One region of the Bradyrhizobium sp. B120 genome, then DNA from elsewhere that is predicted to be linked to it. Evidence: riboswitches for the same ligand, from Rfam matches in the RefSeq annotation. Region 1 holds a riboswitch; the other holds the start of a gene.
The links. A riboswitch is a leader RNA that binds a small molecule or an ion and turns the genes downstream of it on or off. The one in region 1 is predicted to bind cobalamin.
Positions count from the first base shown of each region.

Region 2: linked by a shared signal. The riboswitch ahead of ACOIX3_RS14870 (DUF1636 family protein) and the one ahead of metE (5-methyltetrahydropteroyltriglutamate--homocysteine S-methyltransferase) in region 1 are both predicted to bind cobalamin.

Region 1 is NZ_CP185242.1:2,298,874-2,304,412, reverse strand. It holds gene metE (5-methyltetrahydropteroyltriglutamate--homocysteine S-methyltransferase) at 1-2,251, opposite strand, end outside; cobalamin riboswitch at 2,352-2,555, opposite strand; gene ACOIX3_RS10715 (nodulate formation efficiency C protein) at 3,980-4,804, shown strand.
Region 2 is NZ_CP185242.1:3,274,786-3,280,324, forward strand. It holds gene ACOIX3_RS14860 (cobyric acid synthase) at 1-500, opposite strand, end outside; gene cobO (cob(I)yrinic acid a,c-diamide adenosyltransferase) at 512-1,165, opposite strand; cobalamin riboswitch at 1,202-1,418, shown strand; gene ACOIX3_RS14870 (DUF1636 family protein) at 1,511-1,885, shown strand; gene cobW (cobalamin biosynthesis protein CobW) at 1,882-2,916, shown strand; gene cobN (cobaltochelatase subunit CobN) at 2,916-5,539, shown strand, end outside.

The DNA of each region.
Region 1 (5,539 bases):
TCAGGCCACAGTCAGGATTGATCCAGAGCTGCGAATCCTGCAGCCGCTTCCGAGCCAGCGCCATGAGCTCCTTCATCTCGCCCGTCTCGGGAACGCGTGGAGAATGGATGTCGTACACGCCTGGCCCGATTTGATTTGGATATTTGTAGCTCCTGAACGCGTCAAGCAGTTCCATTTTCGAGCGCGAGGTCTCGATCGAAATGACATCCGCGTCCATTGCAGCAATTGCATCGATGATGTCGTTGAACTCCGAGTAGCACATATGGGTATGGATCTGGGTTTGATCGGCGACGCCCGATGAGCAGATGCGGAAGCAGTCGCCGGCCCATTCGAGATAAGCAGGCCATTCCGATCGACGCGATGGCAATCCTTCGCGCAGGGCAGCTTCGTCGATCTGGATCATGGTCGCACCAGCATTCTCGAGATCGCCGACTTCGTCTCGGATCGCGAGCGCAATTTGACGGCAGACCTCGCTTCGGGGAATATCGTCGCGAACAAACGACCAGTTCAAGATCGTTACCGGTCCGGTCAACATCGCCTTCATCGGTTTCTTGGTTAGTGATTGTGCGTAGCGCCACCAGTCTACGGTAATCGGCTGCGGCCGCGAGACATCGCCAAACAGGATCGGCGGCCGGACACAGCGCGAGCCATAGGATTGCACCCAACCGTTCTTCGTAAATGCGAAGCCGGCGAGTTGCTCGCCGAAGTACTGCACCATGTCATTTCGCTCGAACTCGCCATGCACGAGCACGTCCAGACCGATGTCCTCCTGCCAACGTACGGCGCGCGCCGTCTCTTCCTTGAGGAACTTGTCGTATTGCTCGTCGCTCATCGAGCCTCGCGCATGCGCCGCACGGGCATTCCGGACGGCAGTGGTCTGCGGAAACGATCCGATCGTCGTGGTAGGAAAAGCCGGTAGTCCGAAGCGCTTGCGTTGGATCTCGGCACGACTGGCAAATGGGCTGGCGCGCCCGCGCATGGTCCGGTTAATCGCTCCGAGTCGGACGGCGACATTGGGATCACGGATCTTCGGCGAAGTGCGGCGGATGGACGCGGCACGCTCGGATTCCGCAAGAGCTTTCGCAACATTCTGGTCGCCTGCGAGTGCCCGCGCCAAGGTCGCAAGCTCGCGCATCTTCTGAACCGAGAAAGCAAGCCAGGTCTTAACGTCGGAAGCGAGCTCCGTCTCGAGTTCGACATCGACCGGCACATGAAGCAGCGAGCAGGATGGGGCGATCTGGACGCGATCCTTGCCGAGCTTCGCGATTGCGGGATCCAGCCGTTGGCGGAGCGCCGACAAGTTCGACCGCCACACATTGCGGCCGTCTATGACGCCGAGCGACATGACGAGATCATTCCGGCTGCCAGCAATGATCTCGTCCAATAACTGTGGCGCGCGAACCAGATCGAGGTGCAGCCCGGCGACAGGCAGGCGCAAGGCGGTGTCCAGATTGTCGCAGAGGTCGCCGAAATAGCTCGCTACCATGATCTTGATGGCCGGCCCCTCCTTTGCGAGCCGGTCATAGGCATGGAGCAAGGATTTTCGCGAGCTCTCATCCAGATCGAGGACGAGGCAGGGCTCGTCAAACTGAACCCAGTTTGCCCCGCGTTTAGCCAATTCCTGCAAAACCTCGATATAGACCGGTATCAGGTCATCCAGCAGTGACAGTGGCTGGAACGCAGGATCCGCACTCTTGCCGAGCTTTAAGAATGTGACCGGCCCGATCAGGACTGGGCGAGTCTGAAAGCCAAGTGCCTTGGCTTCCTCATACTCATCGATAGGTTTGCGACAGGACAGGCTGAACGTTTGTCCGCGGTTAAATTCCGGGACCATGTAGTGGTAGTTGGTGTCGAACCACTTGGTCATCTCCTGCGCGGGTGCGCCATACGCGCGCGGTCCGTGACCGCAACTCGCATCCTGCCCGTCGCATTGTGAACCGCGTGCCATGGCGAAGTACGTCTCCAGCGAAGCGGATCCGGCTTTCGGCACGTAGATTTCCGGGATGGCGCCAACCATGACACTGGTGTCGAGCACCTGGTCGTACAGCGAGAAATCGTTCGACGGAATGACAGTGACACCGAGGGATGTCTGGCGAGCCCAGTTCGCAGCACGCAGGCCAGCTGCGTCCTCGAGCAACTGCTGTTCGCTGACTCTTCCTGCCCAGTAGCTTTCGAGCGCGAGTTTGAGCTCGCGCCTTGGACCGATGCGCGGCGTTCCGAGCGTGGCAACCGGAAGCGAGAGAAGAGACATAGCGTTAACCCCATATTGGGGGCAAAGGCCATGGCGGACGCAGGCAGGGAAGTCGCGCGAGCGACGGCTGCTTGGCGCACCACCGGGGCACCCCGCCCGTGGACGAATATACTGCCGGGGCAGGTCTCCTGGCTCGCGGGTCATCGCCGCTGTCCGGCCTTCCCGAAGCCGCGCAGGCTTCAGTGACTCTGTTGGACAGCGGCTCTCCGCTCACAGTTGCGGGGGCAGCGCCGGCATTGGCACCGGCTTCCCTCTTAGCTCCGGATCAAGTGGGACCCGGAGAACCTCGACGACTTGGATTATCGGCAAGAGAGCTCTTCCGTCAACCTCTCAAATTAAATGTTGTGGCCTCTCTTATGCGAATGATGGTCCGCCTCCACCATGGATCTCGATGTAGAAGCCGCTCTGCAATCATGAATATCACAATGACCATATCAAATGGTGCGTTGACGTTGAAGCCGCGCGTCAGATCTGTGCAAGAGACAAATGCGGCCTGCGCGATGAGGGCTATTGCGTCGAGCAGACGGTCTTCATGTGAGTCAGCTACGGTTCATCAAGAACGCGACCCTGCGTCTGCCTTCTCCACCAACAACCAAGGATCGGCGTTGGCAAGCGCAGGACATATGCGAACTCCAACAGCATACTCAGCGAGCATATTGTCTTACGATGCCAGCCAATTCTGGCAGGCGTCACGTTGGTCTTTCTTGGCGATACTGCCTAAGCAAGCATGTCGAACCGCCTTAACAAGAACAGAGAGGCCCGCAATGAAAATGGCTGTTTGGAGTGCCCTAGGCGTCTTTTCTGTTGGCGTCTTTGCGGTCGGTCTGTTCGAATGGATGATAAGGCCGCTTATGCGTCAACCCGTTAGACGGATACTCGCGAAACTATTGATCAGCTCAAGCCGAAACTAGCACGGCTCGACGCCCCCTACCCGCTTACGAAAAGTCGATAAATGACGGGCCGATAAACCTGCCATCGCGCGTGCGCAGCGAGAAACGCCGTCTCATCCGCCTGCTCGAGGGGTGAACTTCCTTGGCATCTATTCCAAATGCTCGGTGCTGAAAAGCGACTTCGCGTCGTTGTGGGCCCGTAGAGTGCCAAGCACAACCGATCACCCTCGAAACTCCAGGAGCGCCCCATGGCCGCGAAGGAGCGCCAAGACGCCGCAATGGACGCCTTGGCTGCAAGTGCCCAAAGGCATGGCAGGGATCGAACGCCGACGTTGTCGGCAACGACACCGACCCGAACGGTTCAATGGCGGTACACCTTCTCCCAATCGCCGCCGGGAACGTGGCGGGAAGGCGTTCGCCTGCGCTGTCGAAGATCCAGTGCATGACAGGGATAAATCGTGGAGGTCGCGGCGGATAGGCCGAATGGAAACATCAATACGTTCGCAAGTCGGAAAGCCAACAAAGACGCCACAAATATGGTGCGAACTGCCGCCTATTACCTGGCACGAAGAATGCAGACCCTCGGCCTGCCCAGGCTTCTCCTCCTGGGTAGGTCCAGCATCGCAAATTGAGGCTTTGGCTGGCCATCGAAGTTAGCGGCGCGTGACATCGAGGGGACAGCGCCTGCTCGCGCGGGACACTGGCGGGCGCCCGCGTCACGTCGCCGCTAACTTCTTGCGATCGCGCATAGCGCGTTGAAGGTTGCTCCGCTTTGGAATTGACGTGTAAATGAAAACCAGATGGGCCGGCGGTTATGAAGAAAATATCTGGAAGACGCGTGCTTTGGTTCTATCTCGGTCGATCACTGATCTGCCTGGCCGCGCTGGCTGCGACGAGCAACAATGTTCGCTGCGACGACAACGCCCTTGTCGAACGAGTCAAGTCAGTGTGGCGAGCACAGGACGGTGACACGATAGAACACATTATCTCCAAGGTCTCGAAGGTGGCGCAGTTCGTTCCTCAAACGTGGGGAGTCGCTGAAGGAATTGACCGAACTGAGTACGTTTATCTTCTATGGACCAGGCACCGGAACCACAAATCAGACGAACAGTACGTTATTGCTTGGAAGATCGCAGTCGATGGGACGATTAAACTTGCGTCGACGTATGCAAAGCCGATTGAATTGGGCTGGCGCGCCTTGGCGCTCTCGTTGATCGCCAGTGAAATCACAGATGGCGAAGAGGACGCAAATCTTCCATTTCTGCATGATCCGGCCAACTTCAACTTCGTGATGACCGCGCAAGGCAAGCTCGGCAATCTTCTGCGGCACGGGCGCTGCAATATCATTGAACCCGTTGAAGTGGATTACGTGCCAAAGCCGAATGACAAGCCGGCCGAGAAAGGTGATCTGTGGCGCGTTTTGCTTTTGGTGAACTGCAATATCCCCGGGCCCCATTATTTTACCCATAACGGGGTCATCACCTTCGAGAAGAGCGAGGGACAAGATTGGGCGCCGCAATCCTTCTTTGCCAAGCGTATCGCGGCCTTTCCTCCTGGCGCTTGGTTCGATCGCATAGAGCCAAATGAACGGGAAGCACTCGAGGGAGCGCGAAAGGCCTCGGCAAATGGTCGCACAGAGCAAGATCGCGCTGCAGCTCCTTGACGCTGAGCGCGTCGGAGCAACGGCAAACCACATGCGCTCTGAAAGTTGACGTGCCCTGTGACGTTTCCGCAAATAGACCGCGAGCCTCCCTCGCAGCCTTCAACCCGTCGTGAGAAACGTCAGGCAGCACTGTTGGCTCGGCTCGGTCCGCGAGGGAATCGACCCGTGACCAGGCGGCCGCGTGCCACCTACGAGAGCCGGTTTGACCCCCGCCATACGCATGCAGTGAGAGGACGCCAATCATCTGCGACGCGACCAGCTCACCGTGCCATTGTTCACGGAACTTGGCCTGGAGATGCTCGGGAGACCCAAGTCCCGATCAGGCGTGCGCGCAGCGCAGCGCGCGACTGCTGGCACCCATAGGAGCGTGAGCATGAGCGACGCCGAAGGCGGCACGCGGGACCGGGTGCAGCGGCGAGACCGCTAATGAGGGCACCCGGCAACGGGGAATGATAACGACGCCGGCATACTCCATGACGGCGGGCCCCTTTTCCTGAGGTTTGACTTCCTCATGGCGCGAGGAGGAAATCCCCCATGCGCAGCTTCGCCGAACTCGCGGGCCGAGCGCGATGCATTGGGCAGAGAGAGACCGTCGAGGCCGGAAGCATGCCGCAGCACGCACTCCGGAAGAAATCGCTTGAACCTCACCTTGCGTCAGGACGTAGGGTGGAATCCACGACCAAGCCCTCACAAAGAAAACGCCGGATGATGCAGCACAGGCCAAATAACGGACAT
Region 2 (5,539 bases), 980 kb from region 1:
TCGATATCGCCGACCAATACCACGGGCACGTCGGCCCGGCGCGCAAAGCCCATATTGGCGATGTCGGACTTGCGTAAGTTGACCTCGGCGGGGCTGCCGGCGCCCTCGACTAGCACGAGGTCGGCGCGCGCCTTCAGGCGCCCAAAGCTCTCCAGCACCGCGCCCATCAGCGACGGCTTCATGGCGGTATATTCGCGCGCGCGGGCGGTCGCGATCCGCTTGCCGTGCACGATGACCTGCGCGCCGACATCGGTTTCGGGCTTCAGCAGCACCGGGTTCATGTCGGTGTGCGGCTCGACGCCGGCGGCGAGCGCCTGCAAGGCCTGCGCCCGTCCGATCTCGCCGCCGTCGACCGTCACAGCGGCGTTGTTCGACATGTTCTGCGGCTTGAACGGCAGCACGCGCAGGCCGCGTTGTCTGGCGGCACGCGCGAGGCCGGCGACGATGAGCGACTTGCCCACGTCCGAGCCGGCTCCCTGGATCATCAATGCGCGCGCCATGGCAATAACTGTCAGAACTCGACGCCCGGCTGGGCCTTGATGCCGGAGCGGAAGGGGTGCTTGACCAACGTCATCTCGGTGACGAGATCGGCGATCTCGATCAATTCGTCCTTGGCGTTGCGCCCGGTGAGCACGACATGCGTCATCGGCGGCTTCGATGTGGTCAGGAAGTCGACGACATCGGCGATCGCCAGATAATCGTAACGCAGCGCGATGTTGATCTCGTCGAGCACGACCATGCGCAGGCTCGGATCCGCGATCAGCTGCTTGGCCTTTTCCCAGCCGGCTTGCGCCGCCGCGATGTCGCGGGCGCGATCCTGGGTCTCCCAGGTAAAGCCTTCGCCCATCGCGTGGAATTGACAGAGATCGCCGAAATGCCCGGTGAGCAGGCGGCGTTCGCCGGTATCCCAGGCGCCCTTGATGAATTGCACCACGGCGCAGGGAAAGCCATGCGCCACGCAGCGCACGATCATGCCGAAGGCGGAGGAGGATTTTCCTTTACCGGCGCCGGTATGAACGATGATCAGGCCCTTTTCACCGCTTTTGGTCGCCATGATCTTGTCGCGGGCGACCTTCTTTTTCGCCATCTTGGCCGCATGGCGCGCATCCAATGAAGGGTCGGTGCCGACGGCGCCGTCTTCAGCGTCGTTTCCATCAGAAATCATCACGTTCCTTCGGCTTGACAAGTGCGAGGCCAGGACGAATGGTGACCCCGCGTTGGTTCCTGTCCTACGACAGGCGAAGAGGGAATGCGATAGGGCTCGGACCGCAAGGTTTGCCCGAAGCGCAGCCGCCCCCGCGACCGTGACCGGAGAGATGCCCAAGCCACTGATTCCCTGATGGAGTCGGGAAGGTGGGCATCACGGGAGAAATCCTACTCCGCAAGCCGGGAGACCTGCCGACGCAGTGTGTTTGAGACCGGCGGACGGGGTGTTCCGCGACGGGGAACGGACCTGTTCACGTCAGGTTCGTGTGCCTCATCGCTTCCCGCAGTCAATCCAGGAAGGGCGATGAGCGTTACACTTCATGTCTGTATCACCTGTCGCGCGGGCCAGACGCTCGCGGAAGGTGAGGTCGCGCCCGGTGCGCGCCTGCACGCCGCGCTTGTTGAGGCGGGTGTGCCCGATGACGTTAATCTAGTTCCCGTCGAATGCCTGTCGGCTTGCAGCCAAGGCTGCTCCGTCGCGCTCAGCGCGCCTGGGCGGTGGTCCTATGTCTACGGCCGCCTGTCCGCGGACAATGCCAAGGATGTGATCGCCGGCGCTACCGCCTATGCCGCGGCGCCTGACGGCATCGTGCCGTGGCGCAGCCGTCCCGAAATCTTTCGCAAGCAATCGCTTGCCCGCATTCCCCCCATCGCCGTCGTGCCGGAGGCCGCAGAATGACCACGCTCGCCAAGGTTCCGGTCACCGTCGTGACCGGCTTTCTCGGGTCCGGCAAGACGACGCTGATCCAGCACCTGATCCGCAATGCCAACGGCAAGAAGCTCGCGGTGCTGGTGAACGAATTCGGCAGCGAAGGCGTCGACGGTGACATCTTGAAGTCGTGTGCGGACGCCAATTGTCCGACCGAGAACATCGTCGAGCTCGCCAATGGCTGCATCTGCTGCACCGTCGCCGACGATTTCATCCCGGCGATGGAGCAGCTGCTCGCGCGCCCCGTGCGGCCCGATCACATCGTGATCGAGACATCCGGCCTCGCGCTGCCGAAGCCGCTGTTGAAGGCGTTCGACTGGCCGGAAATCCGCTCGCGGATCACGGTCGACGGCGTGATCGCGCTGGCCGATGCGGAGGCCGTTGCCGCCGGTCGCTTTGCGCCGGACCCGGCCGCGGTGGATGCGCAGCGCGCGGCCGACGACAATCTCGATCACGAAACGCCGCTGTCCGAAGTGTTCGAGGACCAGATCGCCTGTGCCGATATCGTGCTCCTGACCAAGGCCGATCTCGCCGGAGCCGAGGGGATCAAGGCCGCCAAGGCGCTGATCGCGGCCGAGATGCCGCGCGAGGTGCCGATGTTGCCCATCGTCGATGGCGCGATCGATGCCCGCGTGATCCTCGGCCTTGAAGCGGCGGCAGAGGATGACCTCGCGTCGCGGCCGTCTCACCATGACGGCGAGGACGAACACGAGCACAATGATTTCAACTCAGTGGTGATCGATCTGCCCGAGATCGCGGATGTCGATGCGCTGATCGCCTCGATCAAGGGGCTGGCGCGCGAGCAGAACGTGCTGCGCGCCAAGGGCTACATCGCGGTCGAGGGCAAGCCGATGCGGTTGCTGGTGCAATCGGTCGGCGAGCGGGTCAGGCATCAGTTCGACATGCCCTGGGGCGTGCGGGCGAGACAATCAAAGCTCGTCGTGATCGGCGAACACGGCGATATCGATGAAGCCGCGATCAGGGCGCGACTAGGTGTCTGATGCACGTCGTCTTCCGCGAGAGCCGTGGCCTTGAGGAGACCGCGACGCCAAGAGACCTCGGTCAGGATCCGGCCGATCTCGTGGTGTTGTCGTTTTCCGACAGCGATCTCGCTGCGTTCGCGGCCGGCTGGCGGCGGGGCCGTGCCGCATTGCCGTCGCTGCGGCTCGCCAATCTCGCGGAGCTGCGCCATCCGTTGTCGGTCGATACCTATATCGAGCGGACACTGTCGCAGGCGCGCGGCATCCTGGTGCGGCTGATCGGCGGCGAACCGTATTGGTCGTACGGACTGGCCGCGGTGCACCGGCTGGCGAAGGAACGTGGCATCGCCCTGGTGGTGCTGCCGGCGGATGGCCGCGACGATTTGCGGCTGGATGAATTCTCGACCCTGCCGGTCTCGACGCTGCGCCGCCTGAAGGTGCTGTCCGACAAGGGCGGCCCGGTTGCCGCGCAGGCCGTGATCGCGCAGCTGGCGCTGGCGTCCGGACTTTATGCCGGGCCGGTCGTCGGCGAGATCGATCTTCCCGAGATCGGGGTCTACGATTCGCGGCGCGGCGCCGTCGCGGCGCTGCCGGCATCGGATGGCCGGCCGCTTGTGCTGGTGACCTTCTATCGCTCCTACCTGGCGGCCGGCGACACGGCGCCGGTCGATGCACTGATCGATGCGTTGCGCGAAAGGGGATTTGATGCCCACGGCGTGTTCGTCACCTCGCTGAAGGCGGCCGGCGTCGCCGATTGGCTGCGCGCTCAATTCGCGCAATGTACGCCCGCCGCCATCGTCAATGTGACCGCGTTCTCTGCGGCGGGTGACGACGGCACGACGCCGTTCGATGCCGCATCGTGCCCGGTGTTCCAGGTCGCGCTGTCGACGGCGCGGCGCGAGGATTGGACCTTGTCGCTACGCGGTCTGTCGCCCGGCGATCTCGCGATGCATGTGGTGCTGCCGGAGGTCGACGGCCGCCTGTTCACGGGCGTCGTCAGCTTCAAGTCGCCAGGCGAGCGCGATCCCGATCTGCAATTCGCGCATCTTGCGCACCGGCCGGATGCCGAGCGCGTCGCAGCGGTCGCCGCGCGCGTGGCAGCCTGGCACCGGCTTGCCGGCAAGCCCGCCGCGGACAAGCAGCTTGCGCTCGTGCTCTCGAACTATCCCGGCCGCCCGCACCAGATTGCGCATGCCGTTGGCCTCGATGCGTTGGCTTCGGTGGAGACGCTGCTGGCCGATCTCGCGGCTGCAGGCTTTGATCTTGAGCCGGTGGCGTCGCTGGGCGGCGTGCTGCTGCACCGGAAGCTGACATGGGACGTTGCCGAATATCACGCACTGGTCTCCAGCCTTCCGCAGCCGCTCCAGGACGATCTTGCGCGCGCATGGGGCGCGCCGGAGGACGATCCCGATTGCCGTGACGGCGCGTTTCATTTCTCGGCGATCAAGTGCGGCAAATCGATCATCGCGGTTCAGCCGGAGCGCGGTGACGTCGGTCAGCGCGATGCCGACTATCACGACCTCTCGCGCACGCCGCGCCATGCCCATGTCGCGTTTCATCTGTGGCTCAGGCAGCAGGGCATCGATGCCGTCGTCCACATGGGCGCGCATGGCACCTTGGAGTGGCTGCCCGGCAAGTCGGTTGCGCTGTCGTCCGCATGCTGGCCGGAAGCGCTGATCGGCGATCTGCCCGTCGTCTATCCCTTCATCGTCAACGATCCCGGCGAGGCCGCGCAGGCCAAGCGCCGGATCGGTGCCGTGACGATCGGCCATCTGCCGCCGCCGCTGGGGCAGGCGGCGGTGCCGGAGGGCTTGCGCAGGCTCGAGCGTTTGCTCGATGAATATTCGACTGCGGACGGCCTCGATCCGGCGCGGCGGCAGCGCCTGATTGCCGCGATCCGCGAGGAAGCCCGCATCGCCGGGCTGGAGGACGATCTCGGTCTCGCGGCGTCAGTCTCGGCGGCCGAGGCCATTCCGCAGATCGATCGCTTCGTCTGCGATCTCAAGGAAAGCCAGTTCGGCGATGGGCTGCATGTGTTCGGGCAGGGAGCTTGTGGCGCGGCGGAGAGGGCAGCGCTGCGCGATGCGCTCGCGGGACGCCGTGTTGCGCCGGGGCCGTCGGGCTCGCCCTATCGCGGGCGCAGCGACGTTCTGCCGACCGGACGCAATCTGTTTGCGGTCGATCCGCGCGCGGTGCCGACGCCGTCGGCGCATGCGCAAGGCGTCAAGCTCGCCGAGGAACTGCTGCGCCGTCATTTGCAGGATCACGGCGACTGGCCGAAAGGGCTGGTCGTCGATCTCTGGGGATCGTCGACGATGCGCACCGCCGGCGAGGATTTTGCGATGGCGCTGCATCTCGCCGGGATCGCGCCGCGCTGGGATCATGGATCGGGCCGGGTGTCGGGCTACGACATCATCGCGCCGGCAGAGCTTGGCCGTCCGCGCATCGACGTGACGCTGCGCGTGTCGGGGCTGTTCCGCGACGTGTTCTCCGGTCTTGCGCAGTTGTTCGAAGCTGCGACCGAGGCGTTGTCCGAACGCAGCGAGGAGGCGGAGGAGAATCCCTACCGGCAGCGCGTCTCGCGCGTGTTCGGTCCTCGCCCCGGACACTATGGCGCCGGCATTGCGTCTGTCCCGGACGTCTT